DNA from 2 places in the Novosphingobium olei genome. Region 2 is predicted to be linked to the other one. Evidence: riboswitches for the same ligand, from Rfam matches in the RefSeq annotation. Region 2 holds a riboswitch; the other holds the start of a gene.
The links. Region 2 has a riboswitch for cobalamin ahead of AACH40_RS04045 (TonB-dependent receptor plug domain-containing protein). Riboswitches for the same ligand answer to the same signal wherever they lie in the genome.

Region 1 (6,227 bases), 870 kb from region 2:
CCTTGCGGACGTTGGCGTAGTAGCCGAACCGGGTTGTGGTGGTACCGGGAACGTAGCAGGCCACCGGCAAGGTTCCGCTGGTGGGGCAAAATGCGAAGTCGATCAGGTTGTCGGTATCGCGTTCGAACCACGTGGCCGATGCGCGCAATGCCTGGCCCAGCGCCTGTTCAGCGCCCACTTCCCATCCGCGTGCTCTTTCGGGCTGAAGATCGGCCGCACCGTACAAGCTGAACAGCTGGTAGAGCGAGGGCGCCTTGTACCCCTCGTCATAGCTGGCGCGCAGGATCGTCTGTCCCTTGTTGGGAGTATATACCGCGCCCGCGCTTGCCACGGTATTGCCGCCGAAGCGCGACTGGTCATCGTGTCGCAGGCCACCGTTGAGGGTGAGGCCGGAGAGCGGGGTCAGGCGCAGTTCGCCGTAGACGCTGTTGGTATCGGCCTTGTTCGGTGTGAGCGCGTAGGGCTTTGCATTGTCTCCCGGCGAGGCGGTCGTCATGCGCTGCTCTTCGCGTTCTGCTCCGAACACGACCTGCGCGGCGGGCGAGAAGGCGAACGTGCCCTGGTATTCGTAGCGCCGAATGCGCCCGTGGGCATCGAAGTTCAGCTGGCGAATTTTGCGCGCCGGATCGTAGTTGGTGCGGTCGGTCTCGGTCTGGAGGAAGGCGACGCGGTTGGTGAAGCGGCCATCGGCCAGCGCGAAGTTGAGTCCGGCATAGCCCGACCATTCGCTGGTCAGGCCAAAGGCCGCACTGTCTCCCGACGTGCCGTCGAAATCGTTGCGGGAATCCGACCAGTAGCCGCGCAGGTCCAGGCTGACGGCAGGGGCAAGGTGGACGCGCGCGGTGCCGTTGGCGGCGGTGCGGCGATAGCCGTCGGGCTCGGTGCCGTTGGAGCGGGCCGAGATGCCGTCGGTTGTGAAAGTCGATCCAGACAGGCGCCAGTCCACGAGAGCGGATGCACCGCCGATGCCGGCCTTGGCGGACACGGTCTGAAGCCCGCCGGCTTCTGCGGCAAAGCTGCCCTCGAGCGGCTTTTCTGGCGAACGCGTCGTCACGTTGACCACGCCACCGATGGCATCGCTGCCCCACAGGATCGACTGGGGGCCGCGCAGGATCTCGATGCGTTCGAGATCGTCGATGAACAGGTTGGAATACCCGTACCCCGCGGCGGTGGAGGACGGATCGGCAAGGCGCATGCCGTCGATCACCATGACCGACTGGCCCGCATCGGCGCCGCGGATGCGGATCGAGGTGGCGGTTCCATAGCCACCGTTGCGGGTGATGCTGATGCCGGGCGTGCGGACGAGGATGTCGGTGAGGGCGATGGGCTGTTCCTGCCGGATCGCCGCTTCGTCGAGCACGGTGACGCTGGAGGAGACGCGATCGCGCTCCACCGGGGTGCGCAGGGCGGTGACGACGATGTCGGGGCCGGGGGCGACCTCTTCCGGGGCGTGCTGGGCATGGGCCGCAGCGGGCGAAAGGAGAGCGGCTGCGAACAGGGTACGGGTAATGATGCGAGACATGATGGTCCCTTCTGGCAAACGGCACGGGGCCGCGCCTTTTCGGGACGCAACGGGGCGACGCCATGTCGCGGATCGCCGGGCAGGATGCCGGCACGACAGGACGCAGCCCGCGCGGCACGAGCCGGCGAGGCGGTTGCTGTCGTTGCGCGAGGGATGGTCCGCCTGGATGAGCTGGGCGGCAACCTCGAACACCCGGTGCACCCTGCCCGGATGAAGAACGACTGCGGCAGGCAGGTCTCCTGGCTCACGGGTCAGCGCCGGTCCGGCCGCCTTCTCAGAACCGTGAAGTCCCAATGGCATAGTGGCCGGATGGCTCGCCGCTTACAGTTGCAGGGGCAGCCCGGGGCTTTCACCCGAGTTCCCTTTTGATCCCCTTGCGGGGAACCTGTCGCGAGGCGGGCAACTATCGTGCGTTGCGCCATTGCGCAAGGCATCTTGCTTGCGCGATCGGCACTTTGCGCTTATCCCTTGACCCGCAACGGGTGCCCGAGAGGGCTTAATCGGGAAGTCCGGGCGGCGGTAATCCGCCACAATCCGGCACTGCTCCCGCAACTGTAACCGGTGAGCGCATCGCCATCATGCCATTGGGGCCACGGCCCTGAGAAGGCGGCGAAAAGCGCGGCGATCCGGAAGTCAGGAAACCGGCCCTTGCCGTCGTTCCTTCGCGCGGGCGGGATGTACCGGGCGGACGAGGGACCTGCCGCGTGCCGTGGCAGGATCAGCCCTTGGCGGACGACACCAGTGTGTTGTGTCGACAAGGGGAGCCAAAACCCGTGTGCCAGTCCTGATCGCATTACCCGCGCAAGGCGGCGCGCAAACGCGCGTGCGGCTCCCTGGCGTTCGACGCCGTCCCTTCCATTCCATCACGAGGAACTTCTGACGATGGTCCGTCAAAACCGATTCGATCTTGCCGTCTGGGCCGCGCTTGCCGTGGTCATGCTCGTCACGCGTACGCATTCGCTGAGCAATGTGATGCACTTGCCTGACACCAGCCTCGCCAGCTTCTTCGCGCTGGGATACCTGGTGCGCAACCGCATCGCCTTTGCCGGACTGTTCGGCCTTGCCTTCGCCATCGACGTGGTGGTGATCTATGTGATGGGCGGTTCCGGCTTCTGCTTCACCCCGGCCTACGCGATGCTGCTGCCCGCCTATGGCGTAATGTGGGCTGCGGGACGCTTTGCGGCCCGGAAGCTGCCGATCACGGCAAGTTCGATTGCGCCCGCCGCGCTGCTGGTGGCGGTGGCCACGCTGGTGTCCGAGCTGATGTCGAGCGGCGGGTTCTACTTCCTTGGCGGCCGGTTCGAGGATCCCACGCTGACCGGCTTCGCACCGCGCCTGTTGCGCTATTTCCCGCCGACGTTGTTCGCCACGCTGGTGTGGACGTCGGCCGCTGCCGCAGCGGTCGCTTTGGTTCCGGCGCTGCGCCCGGCAGCGCGTGAAGCCGCGCAATGAGCGAGAACGACGACGTCGCGCGCGATCTTGCCCACAAGGCGCGCGCGCAGAAGCACAAGCAGGTGGTCGACGCGAAGATCGCGGCGGCCACCCGCGACAAGGGGCTGCTGCTGGTTCTGACCGGCAACGGCAAGGGCAAGTCGTCCAGCGCGTTCGGCATGGTCGCGCGCACGCTCGGCTATGGCCGCAAGGCCGCCGTGTTCCAGTTCATCAAGGGGGCGGAGAACGTGGGCGAGCGTGCCTTTTTCGCCAGCCATCCCGACGTGATCTGGGAAAAGTGCGGCGAAGGCTTCACCTGGGAGACGCAGGACCGCACGCGAGACATCGCCGCGGCGCGTGCCGGTTGGGAAAAGGCCAAGGCGGCGCTGGCCGATCCCGACATCAGCCTGGTCGTGCTCGACGAGCTGACCTACCTCGTGACCTACCGATACCTGTCGCTGGATGAGATCATGCCTGCGATCGAGAAGAGGCCAGAGATGCAGCACGTCGTCATCACCGGCCGCGCCGCCGATGAGGCGCTGATCGCGGCCGCCGATACCGTCAGCGCGATCCGCGACGTGAAGCATGCCTTCCGCGATGGCGTTCGTGCGCAGGAAGGAATCGACCGGTGAACATGGCCGCATCTTGCCCTGCGCTGATGGTCGCCGCGCCCTCGTCGGGGCAGGGCAAGACGCTCGTCACCGCCGCGCTCGCCCGTGCCCATGTTCGGGCCGGGCGGCGCGTGCGCGTGTTCAAGTGCGGGCCGGATTTCCTCGACCCGATGATACTGGAAGCGGCGAGCGGAGCACCGGTTCACCAGCTGGACCTGTTCATGGTGGGAGAAGGAGCATGTCGCGCGCTGCTGCAACGTGCCGCCGGCGAATCCGACCTGATCCTGATCGAAGGCGTGATGGGGCTGTTCGACGGCGCTCCATCCGCCGCCGATCTTGCCGCGATGTTCGGCGTGCCGGTGCTGGCCGTGATCGACGCATCCGCCATGGCGCAGACGTTCGGAGCCCTTGTGCATGGCCTCGCGACATGGCGCGATGATCTCGCTGTTGCAGCGGTGCTGGCCAATCGCGTCGGCAGCGAACGGCATGCCGAAATGCTGGCAGAGAGCACACCCGAAGGCTGCCAGTGGCTGGGCGCGCTGCCACGCGATCCTGCGGTCGGTCTGCCCGAGCGACACCTCGGCCTTGTCCAGGCCGAGGAGATTGGCGATCTGCAGGCAAGGCTTGATCGTGCCGCTGACCTGCTGCCCATCGATGCGCTGTGGTTGCCCCTGCCAGTTACGTTCGCTGCACCGGAGCAGAGTCCGATCCCGCGTCTGCTGGATGGGCGAACCATCGGCGTAGCCCGTGACGAGGCCTTTGCCTTTCTGTATCCGGCCAACATTGCCTTGCTGGAAGCGATGGGGGCGAGACTTGCCTACTTTTCGCCGCTGCGCGCATCCGCGCTGCCGGCCTGCGACGCGATCTGGCTCCCCGGTGGCTATCCCGAGCTTCACGCGGCACAACTTGCTGCGAATGCACCCATGCTACAGGCCATTCGGGCGCATCATGAAGCGGGCAAGCCCATCGTCGCCGAATGCGGGGGCATGCTGTTTTGTGCAGAAAGCCTGACTGACGGTGCGGGGATCAGCCACGCCCTGCTTGGTATCCTGCCGGGACAAGCTGCCATGCAACCGCGTCTCGCTGCGCTGGGCCTGCAAGCCTTGCCGGCTGCAGGAGGAGACCTGCGGGGCCACACGTTCCACTATGCCCAATTGGAAACGCCACTTGCGCCGCAAGCGGTCGCACGCAGTCCGGATGGCCGCGCGGGAGAGCCCGTGTTTCAGATGGGGTCGCTATGGGCGAGTTTCCTGCACGGGTATTTTCCGTCTGCACCGCACGCGGTTGCAGTAATGTTTTGCGGGCAGGGCTCCTGAACTTTCAACCGATCAGCGCCTGCTCTGCCAGCCATCGGCGCGCGCCCGCGTCTCACCCGCTGCATCGAGCGCAGGACCGTCGGCCATTTCCTGCACGAACTGCATGATCTCGGCCGGCGAAGCCGCCTGACGATACTCGGAAGCGGGCCCTTCGCCTTGCCCCATGTGTTCGAGCTTCCAACCCAGATCATCGCGGCAGGCTATGCCGTTGCGATCAGGTGCCGCAAAGGCGCGGCAGTACCGCCCGTCATGCGCGCGAAAGCTGAGCAGGATACGGCTCGGTTCGTTTCCGCCTTGCTGCGTAGCAAGGCGCTGATCGAGCATCGTTGCAAGCTCCGGCGAGGCGTAGCCCTGCTGCGGAGTGGCCGGGCGTATCAGAATTGCGGCAGCGATCGACGCCGCGAGGGCAGGGGCAGCGATCCATATCCAGCGCCGCCGCTTTGCCTTTGCCGCGGCGAAATCGACCACGTTCGAGCTTTCCTGCAGCAGGCGCAGGTGCTGCGGGTTCGCCGGTTCGTCGATCAGCGCGCCGAAATGCGCCGATAGCCGGGCCCGAAGCGCCTGGTGTGCAGCGACCTGCGCCTTGAGTTCGGGCGATCCTTCCACCGCGCGGGCGACTTCATCCGCATCAATGCCGGTCAGCTGTCCGTCGGCGAAGGCGGCAACCTGTTCGGGGGTGGGCGTCATGCGGTTTCTCCCAGTCGCGCCAGCAGCGCATCGCGCCCCCTTACGAGCCGTGAATTGAGCGTGCCGACCGGGCAGCCGATGATGTCGGCCGCTTCCTTGTAGGAATAGCCTTCGACCATGACGAGGATGACTGCCTCGCGCTGCTCGTCGGGCAGGTGCGCGAGCGCGCGATCGACGTCCGAGAGCATCGCGGTCGCCTCCTGTCCGCCGTCGCTGCCGATATCGCCCCCCAGCTCCTCGGCTATGAACGTCTGCCCGCGCCGCGTTCTGGCGCGCACTTCGTCGATCCACATGTTCCGCATCATCCGGTAAACCCAACTGTCGAGGCGAGAGCCATCCTGCCATTTCGTCCGGTTGCGCAAGGCGCGCTCGAGCGTTGCCTGGCACAGGTCGTCCGCTTCCGAACGGTCACGCGACAGGCCCACCGCGAAGCGTCTGAGCCGCGGCAGCAGTTCGAGCAGGGCACTTGCAAATGGATCAGACAGGGCTTTCGACCTTTCTGCAGGATGCAACGGACAAGGCCGTACGTTTCATCCATAGCCAAGCGAAAATGTGAGATTGACGAGGCATGCACAAGAACCTGATCCCCGGCGCGCTGTTCCTTGCCACGGCCTCGGCACCCGTCGCAGCGCAGATCGCGATGCCGGTGACAGCGCCTGT
Region 2 (6,227 bases):
GCGGCGGCGCGGTCGCCGGCATCGGCCACCAGGATCACGCGCGGCGGATCGGCCAGCATGCGTTCGAGCGGCAGGCGATCGGCCTGGCCCAGCCCGCGCAGTGCGCTGAAATTGGTGTAGCCGGTGCGGACCAGCAGGTCGGACACCAGCGTCCCCTGCCCCGGCACGATGCCGCCCGGCTCCCACACCACGGCGGGGATCGGCGGCGCGCCCGGCGGCGGCGCGGCGGCGGCAAGCGCGGCGTCCATCCGCGCGACGAGCGCTTCGCCGCGATCGGGATGGCCGACGAGGCCGGCAAGGCGGCGGACTTGGGCGCGGGCATCCTCCACCGTGGCGGCAAGGTCGACCGTCTCCAGCTTCAGGCCGAGCCGGGCGTAGGCGCTGGCGGTGGCGGGCGCGATGAACCGGCCGTCGATGACGAGATCGGGGCGCAGCGCGAGCACTTCCTCGACCGTGCCGTGGGTGCTGGGCAGCCGCTGCGCCAGCGCGAGGTCCATGCTGGTGGAACGCGGATCGCGGCTCCACGCCGACAGCGCGAGGATCTGGTTGCGGTCGGCGACTTCGGCAAGGATGGCATCGGCGCAGGGGTTGAGGCTGACGACCGTGGGGTGGACGCGCGGCGCGGGCGGCGCGTCCGCCCGGCTCGCCGGGATGCACCCGGCAAGCAGCAGCGGCGCGCAACCCGCAAGAGCGCGCGCCGCCGCTTCGAGGCAAGCCGCCTTAATAGCGCACCCGCACGCCCGCGAACGCGGCGCGGCCCCAGGTGTTGTAATCGGCCACGGTGGGGACGTAGGCATCGAACAGGTTTTCCACCCGGCCATAGAGTTCGAGGCTGGGCAGGATCGCGTAGGAGGCGCGCAGGTCGGTGATCATGCCGCCTTCAAGCCTGGTCGCATTGGCGCGATCGTTGAAGCTTTCCGAACGGAAGCGCAGGTCGGCGCCCAGCGACAGGCCGGTGAGCGGGGTCTTCCAGTCGATCGAGCCGGTGACCGTGGCGAACGGGCGGCGCGGCAGGTCCTTGTCGTAAGTGAACGTGCCCTTGCTGCGATCGCGGGCGCGCAGGAAGGTGGCGTTCATGCCCACGGCAAGGTTGGCCGAGGGCTTGGCCGACCATTCAAGCTCGACGCCTTCGGCACGGGCGCGGCTTGCGTTGTAATAGATCCCGCCAAAGCCGAACCCCGCAATGTTCGCCGCGTCGCACGCGGGCGTGGACACGCCATAGCACGAGAAGAACTCGATCAGGTTGCGCGTGTCACGCCGGAAAACACTGACCGCGGCGAAGACATGATCGCGGCTGCCCCATTCGAGGCCGGCGTCGTAGCTGCGGCTGCGTTCGGGGCGCAGCGGATCGATGCCGAGCGACTGGTAGGCGACGTTGCCGTAAGTGGGATCGTAGAGTTCGAACAGCGTCGGCGCGCGGAAGCCTTCGCCGTAGCTGGCGCGCAGGCGCAGGTTGGCGGTCAGGCGGACGCTGGCGTTGGCGCCGAAGGTCCAGGCATCGCCGTACTGGTTGTGATCGTCGTAGCGCAGGCCGGCGGCGAGTTCCGCCCGGTCGCCATACCAGCCGAGCAGGGCGTGGACCGAGTTGAGGCGGCTGCGCGGGCTGGCGGACCCTTCGCGCGGCAGGGTCTGGCGTTCGCTGTCCGCGCCGAAATCGAGCGCGAAGTGTTCGGGCAGGCGCAGGCGCCCGGTCAGCTCCGCGCGCTGGCTGCGGCCGGCATAGCCGTATTCGAGGATATCGCCCGCCCCGCCATCGTAGGTATCGCGGCGGGTGTCAGAAAAGGCATAGCCGGCATCGAGATCGAGCAAGGTCGAACGGTAACGCAGGCCGCCGCGCGCGGTGAACTGGCGGGTGATCTGGTATTCCAGCGTATCGCCGAAGGTGTAGAGCGGCGGGGCATAGCCGTCCATGTCGCTGTGGCTGCGGGCATAGCGCGCGGTGGCGACGACGCTGAGCCCGGGGACCACTTCGAAGCGGCCGGTACCGCCCACGCGCCACTGTTCGTAGCCATCGGCCTCGGTCCCGCTGCGCGCGGCAGAGACGCCGTCGGTGCGGTCATACCCGCCGTTGAGCGTCAGCGCGCCGCGCGCGTTCGAGATGCCGGCGACGGCGTTGCCCGAAAAGCTGGCGTGGGTACCGCCTTCGGCATTGGCTTCGACGCCGTTCAGTTCGCGCGAGGTGACGGCAAGCACGCCGCCGATCGCTTCCGACCCCCAGATCACCGAGTTCGACCCGCGCAGCAGCTCGACCGAGCCGAGGCCGCCCGTTTGCAGCGTGGCGAAATCGTTGGCGCCCTTGGGCGAGGACACGTCGTTGAGGCGCACGCCATCGACGAGGACAAGGACGTGTTCGGAATTGGCGCCGCGCACGAACAGGCTGGTCTGGCTGCCGGGGCCGCCGGTGCGGGCGAAGGCGACGCCGGGCAGGTGTTCGACCACGCGGACCAGATCGGGGCCCTGCAGCCGCTGCAGGTCTTCGGCCGTAAGAACGCCAATGGCCTGGCCGGTCTGGTCGATGGCGGTTTCGCTGCCGGTGGCCAAGACAGTGATCGGTGCCGCGTCCTCTTCGGCGCGGGCAACCTGCGCGGTGAGCGCGAGCGCGCACGAGAGGGCGATGAACGACGAACGCATGATATTTCCCCCGGCCCATGAACGACACGATTGCCGTCCATGGCGGGGACCGGTGCGGGGCCAAATGGCGCGCCGGTTCCTCGCATGCGCCCGGTACACCCCGCCCGGCCGCGGAACGACCGCACACCGGCAGGTTTCCTGGCTCGTCCGGGTCATCGCGATATCCGCCCGCCTTCCCGGCAAGAGCCAGTGGCACAGGGACGGATCGCTCGCCGGACACAGTTGCGGGGGCAGCTTCGGTCCACCTTGTGCAGACAAGGCGTCGCGAATTCCCTCTTAGCCCCGTCTCCGGGGCACCGATGGCGTCGGTGGCGCCGGTAGCGGGCTTTGCCCCTGCGGGCAAGAGGAAGGAAAAACGCCGATGGAGGCCGGCTCGCACCGTCTGCGGCCGTCGAGCGCGGCGCTGTTTGTTGAGCGTACAACGGCGCGATGATACGAACGTTTGCCTTGCTGTGGGGAGCGAGTCGCATGGAAGGTGGAGGCGCCAGCGGGGGCGAGCCCGTCTTTTCGCAATTCGCGAGCAGTTCCGTGCACCCTGGTGGAGGCGCTGGCAGCGAGCGACAGGACCAGCCGCCGCTCGAGGCCGACCTGAGGCGGGACGCGCTCGATGCAACGCCCGATTGCGTGAAGTTCCTGTCCCCCGACGGCCGGGTGATGCACATGAACCGCGCCGGGTGCGACGCGCTGGGCGTTTCTCCGGCGAACGGGTTCGGCATGCCCTGGCTTGGCCTGCTGCCCGAGGATGTGCGCCCGCTTGGCGAAGAAGCGCTGCGCCAGGCCGCGCAGGGAGAGAACGCGCGCTTCCTGGGCCGCAGCGAAACCGGCGTCGGCGCGGTCCACTGGGACAATCTGCTGACCCCGCTGTCCGACAGCGAAGGGCGGGTGATCTCGATCATGTGCGTATCGCGCGATACGACCGCGCAGAACCGGCTGGAACGCGGGCTGGAGGAAGCGGCCAGCCGCGACAAGCTGCTGGCGCGCGAGATGCAGCACCGCATCAAGAACGTGTTTTCGGTCTTTGCGGGCCTTATCCAGCTGGCCGAACGACAGGCCGATCTGAGCGGCGACCCGAGGTCTGCCACGACGATCCTGCGCGAAAAGCTGGCGGCGCTTGGACGGGCGAGCGATGCCGCGTTCGCCGAGGAGCCGATCGACCCGAGCGCGCTGGACAGCGTCGATCTGGAAACCCTGGTGCGGTCGGTGCTGCTTCCTTATGGCGAGCGCTGCCAGATCGACGGACCGCGCACGGTGATCGCGCAGCAGCTGATTTCGGTATTCGCGCTGGTGCTGCACGAGCTTGCGACCAATTCGGTCAAGTACGGCGGGTTGAAGCTGCGCGAAGGCAACGTGGTGGTTTCGTGGGAGCGCGGTGAAGATGCGCTGCAGTTCGTGTGGACCGAACGCGGCGGCCCGGAAATCCTCTCTTCCCCCGCAGGCCTGGGATTCGGCAGCCAGATGACCGACCGGCTGGTCCGGTCGATCGGTGGCAGGATCGAACGCACCTGGCACCCCGAAGGGCTGGTGGTCGAACTGACCGTGCCCGATCTGTTGGCCCCCAGCAAAGAGAGCTGATGCCCCTGTCGGCGTGAGGGCGACGTCTGCGGTCGATGCGCTGAGAGCCGACACTGGGCACGACGCGCTGCCTTGGACGCATTGCCTTAACCCGGCGGCAAGCAAGCGTGCCGTATCGGGACAGCGTGACCTGGCGATGCAGCCAGACGCCCGCTCTTGCGTTATGGAGCGCGACGAGCCCGGAGATCCTTGGCGGTACCTTGACCATTCTGCCCTAGCTATTCTGCCCTAGCCATGACCAACGCCCCTTGCCCCTGACGATTGCCTATCGACCGGTGATCCTGCCGAGCCCGCTGGCGGCGGAGAGCGGACGCGCATCCGCGGCCGAGGGGCCGAAGGCTGAGCCACGGTCGATCGCACTGGCGATCGCGCTGCCGACCGAGCTGCGGCCGCGCGACTTTGCCGCGCGCATCCGGCAGAAGGACATGATTTCGGTGCGGCGCGCGCTGCGGCGGCCTTCGATGCTGCGCCAGCGGCTCGCCGGGATCGCGGCGATCGGGCTTGGCGCGGCGGTGCTGGGCAGCGTCGGCTGGGGCGATCCGCGCGGCGTGCAGCGCGCGGCGGCGCAAGGCGGTGCGCTGCAACCGTTCGAGCAGCCGGGCGAAAGCTTTCCCGGCTCTGCCTTCTACTATGTCGCGCCCGAGGATTCGGGGCTGCTTTCGCCCGACAGCGCCGAGGCGGCCTGGTCCGCGCGGCGCGACGACGAGGACGCGCCGCGGATCGGCCCGGCTGGGCGCCCGGTGTTCGCGCAAGGGACGAGCGAGGACCGCTGGCGCGCGCAGCAGTGCCTGACCGCGGCGATCTATTACGAGGCGGCGAGCGAACCGGACGGCGGGCAGCGCGCGGTGGCGCAGGTGATCCTGAACCGCGTGGCGCATCCTGCCTTCCCCAAGACGGTGTGCGGCGTGGTCTACCAGGGTTCGGAACGGCCCGGCTGCCAGTTCAGCTTCGCCTGCGACGGATCGCTGGCCAGAAAGCCGGTGGCGCAGTTCTGGGACCGCGCGCGGCGCGTGGCGGCCGATGCGCTGGCCGGTTACGTCTATGCCCCGGTGGGCCTTGCCACGCATTACCACACCTGGGCGGTGCACCCTTCGTGGGCGGACAAGCTGACCTTCATCGGCGCGATCGGGGCACACCGCTTCTATCGCTGGGCGGGCGGCGCCGGGCAGGCGCGGGCATTCAGCGCGGTCTATACCGGCGGCGAGCCGGTGGCGGCCCCGCATCCGCGCACCTGGGCGCCGACCAGCGCCGACATCGCCGATCCCGTGGCGCTGGAGCGCGCGTTCGAGGAAGGGCGGCTGGCCGCGCTGCGCCAGCAGGCGGCAACTCCCGCGCCCGTGGCGGCCACCGCATCGTTCGGCCAGCAGCCGCTGCCGCACGCAAGCGCCCCGGCCTATGCCCCCGAGGTGGAGCAGCGCGGCGGCGATGCGGTGTACAAGGGCAACGACCTGCCGCAGGGCGGCGCGGTCAATCCGGCGTATGAAAACGCGGGCAAGTGGATCGCCAAGCCGGGCGCGTGATCGCCGGCCGACACGCTTCGTCGTGCGTGAAGGGCGAGACGAGAGGTTATCGCTTCCTTTACCGTGAGGGCCAACCGAGTGTTCACGTGGCCGGGGCTAACAGCAGCGGCAAGGAAGACGCCGTTGCCTGCGCAAGCGGGTCGGCGAAGATGGTTGGAGACCGTTCGATGCTGCGCTTTGCCCCCCGCTACGGGATGATCTCGCCCTGCCTCGTCCGTCCCAGCCGCAACCCGCGCCGCCGCGCCATCGAACGCGCGGTCAACGACAACGCCCCGCAGCAGGACGGCGCGCTGTTCGATGCCGACGGGGTGCTGGCCGCCGCCCTGCGTCTGTTCGCCGCACACGGGATTTGCGCCGCCGAGCGGGCATGCGAAGCCGCCGAGATCGCCAAGGCGACGGGCGATGCAGAAGGCGTGGTTTGGTGGATCGAGGTGTGCCGCGCGCTGGACCGGCGCATGGCGCGGGAAGCATCGCGCAAGCTGGCCCGGGCGCGCTGAGCGAGAG

Region 1: linked by a shared signal. The riboswitch ahead of AACH40_RS08065 (TonB-dependent receptor plug domain-containing protein) and the one ahead of AACH40_RS04045 (TonB-dependent receptor plug domain-containing protein) in region 2 are both predicted to bind cobalamin.

Annotation. Positions count from the first base shown of each region.
Region 1 covers NZ_AP029021.1:1,707,325-1,713,551, forward strand. Annotated here, with positions in the region: gene AACH40_RS08065 (TonB-dependent receptor plug domain-containing protein) at 1-1,522, opposite strand, end outside; cobalamin riboswitch at 1,735-1,926, opposite strand; cobalamin riboswitch at 1,985-2,186, shown strand; gene AACH40_RS08070 (hypothetical protein) at 2,405-2,974, shown strand; gene cobO (cob(I)yrinic acid a,c-diamide adenosyltransferase) at 2,971-3,585, shown strand; gene AACH40_RS08080 (cobyrinate a,c-diamide synthase) at 3,588-4,880, shown strand; gene AACH40_RS08085 (hypothetical protein) at 4,893-5,567, opposite strand; gene AACH40_RS08090 (RNA polymerase sigma factor) at 5,564-5,992, opposite strand; gene AACH40_RS08095 (S8 family serine peptidase) at 6,136-6,227, shown strand, end outside.
Region 2 covers NZ_AP029021.1:835,182-841,408, reverse strand. Annotated here, with positions in the region: gene AACH40_RS04050 (ABC transporter substrate-binding protein) at 1-797, opposite strand, end outside; gene AACH40_RS04045 (TonB-dependent receptor plug domain-containing protein) at 721-2,631, opposite strand; cobalamin riboswitch at 2,756-2,933, opposite strand; gene AACH40_RS04040 (PAS domain-containing protein) at 3,160-4,203, shown strand; gene AACH40_RS04035 (cell wall hydrolase) at 4,452-5,723, shown strand; gene AACH40_RS04030 (hypothetical protein) at 5,891-6,220, shown strand.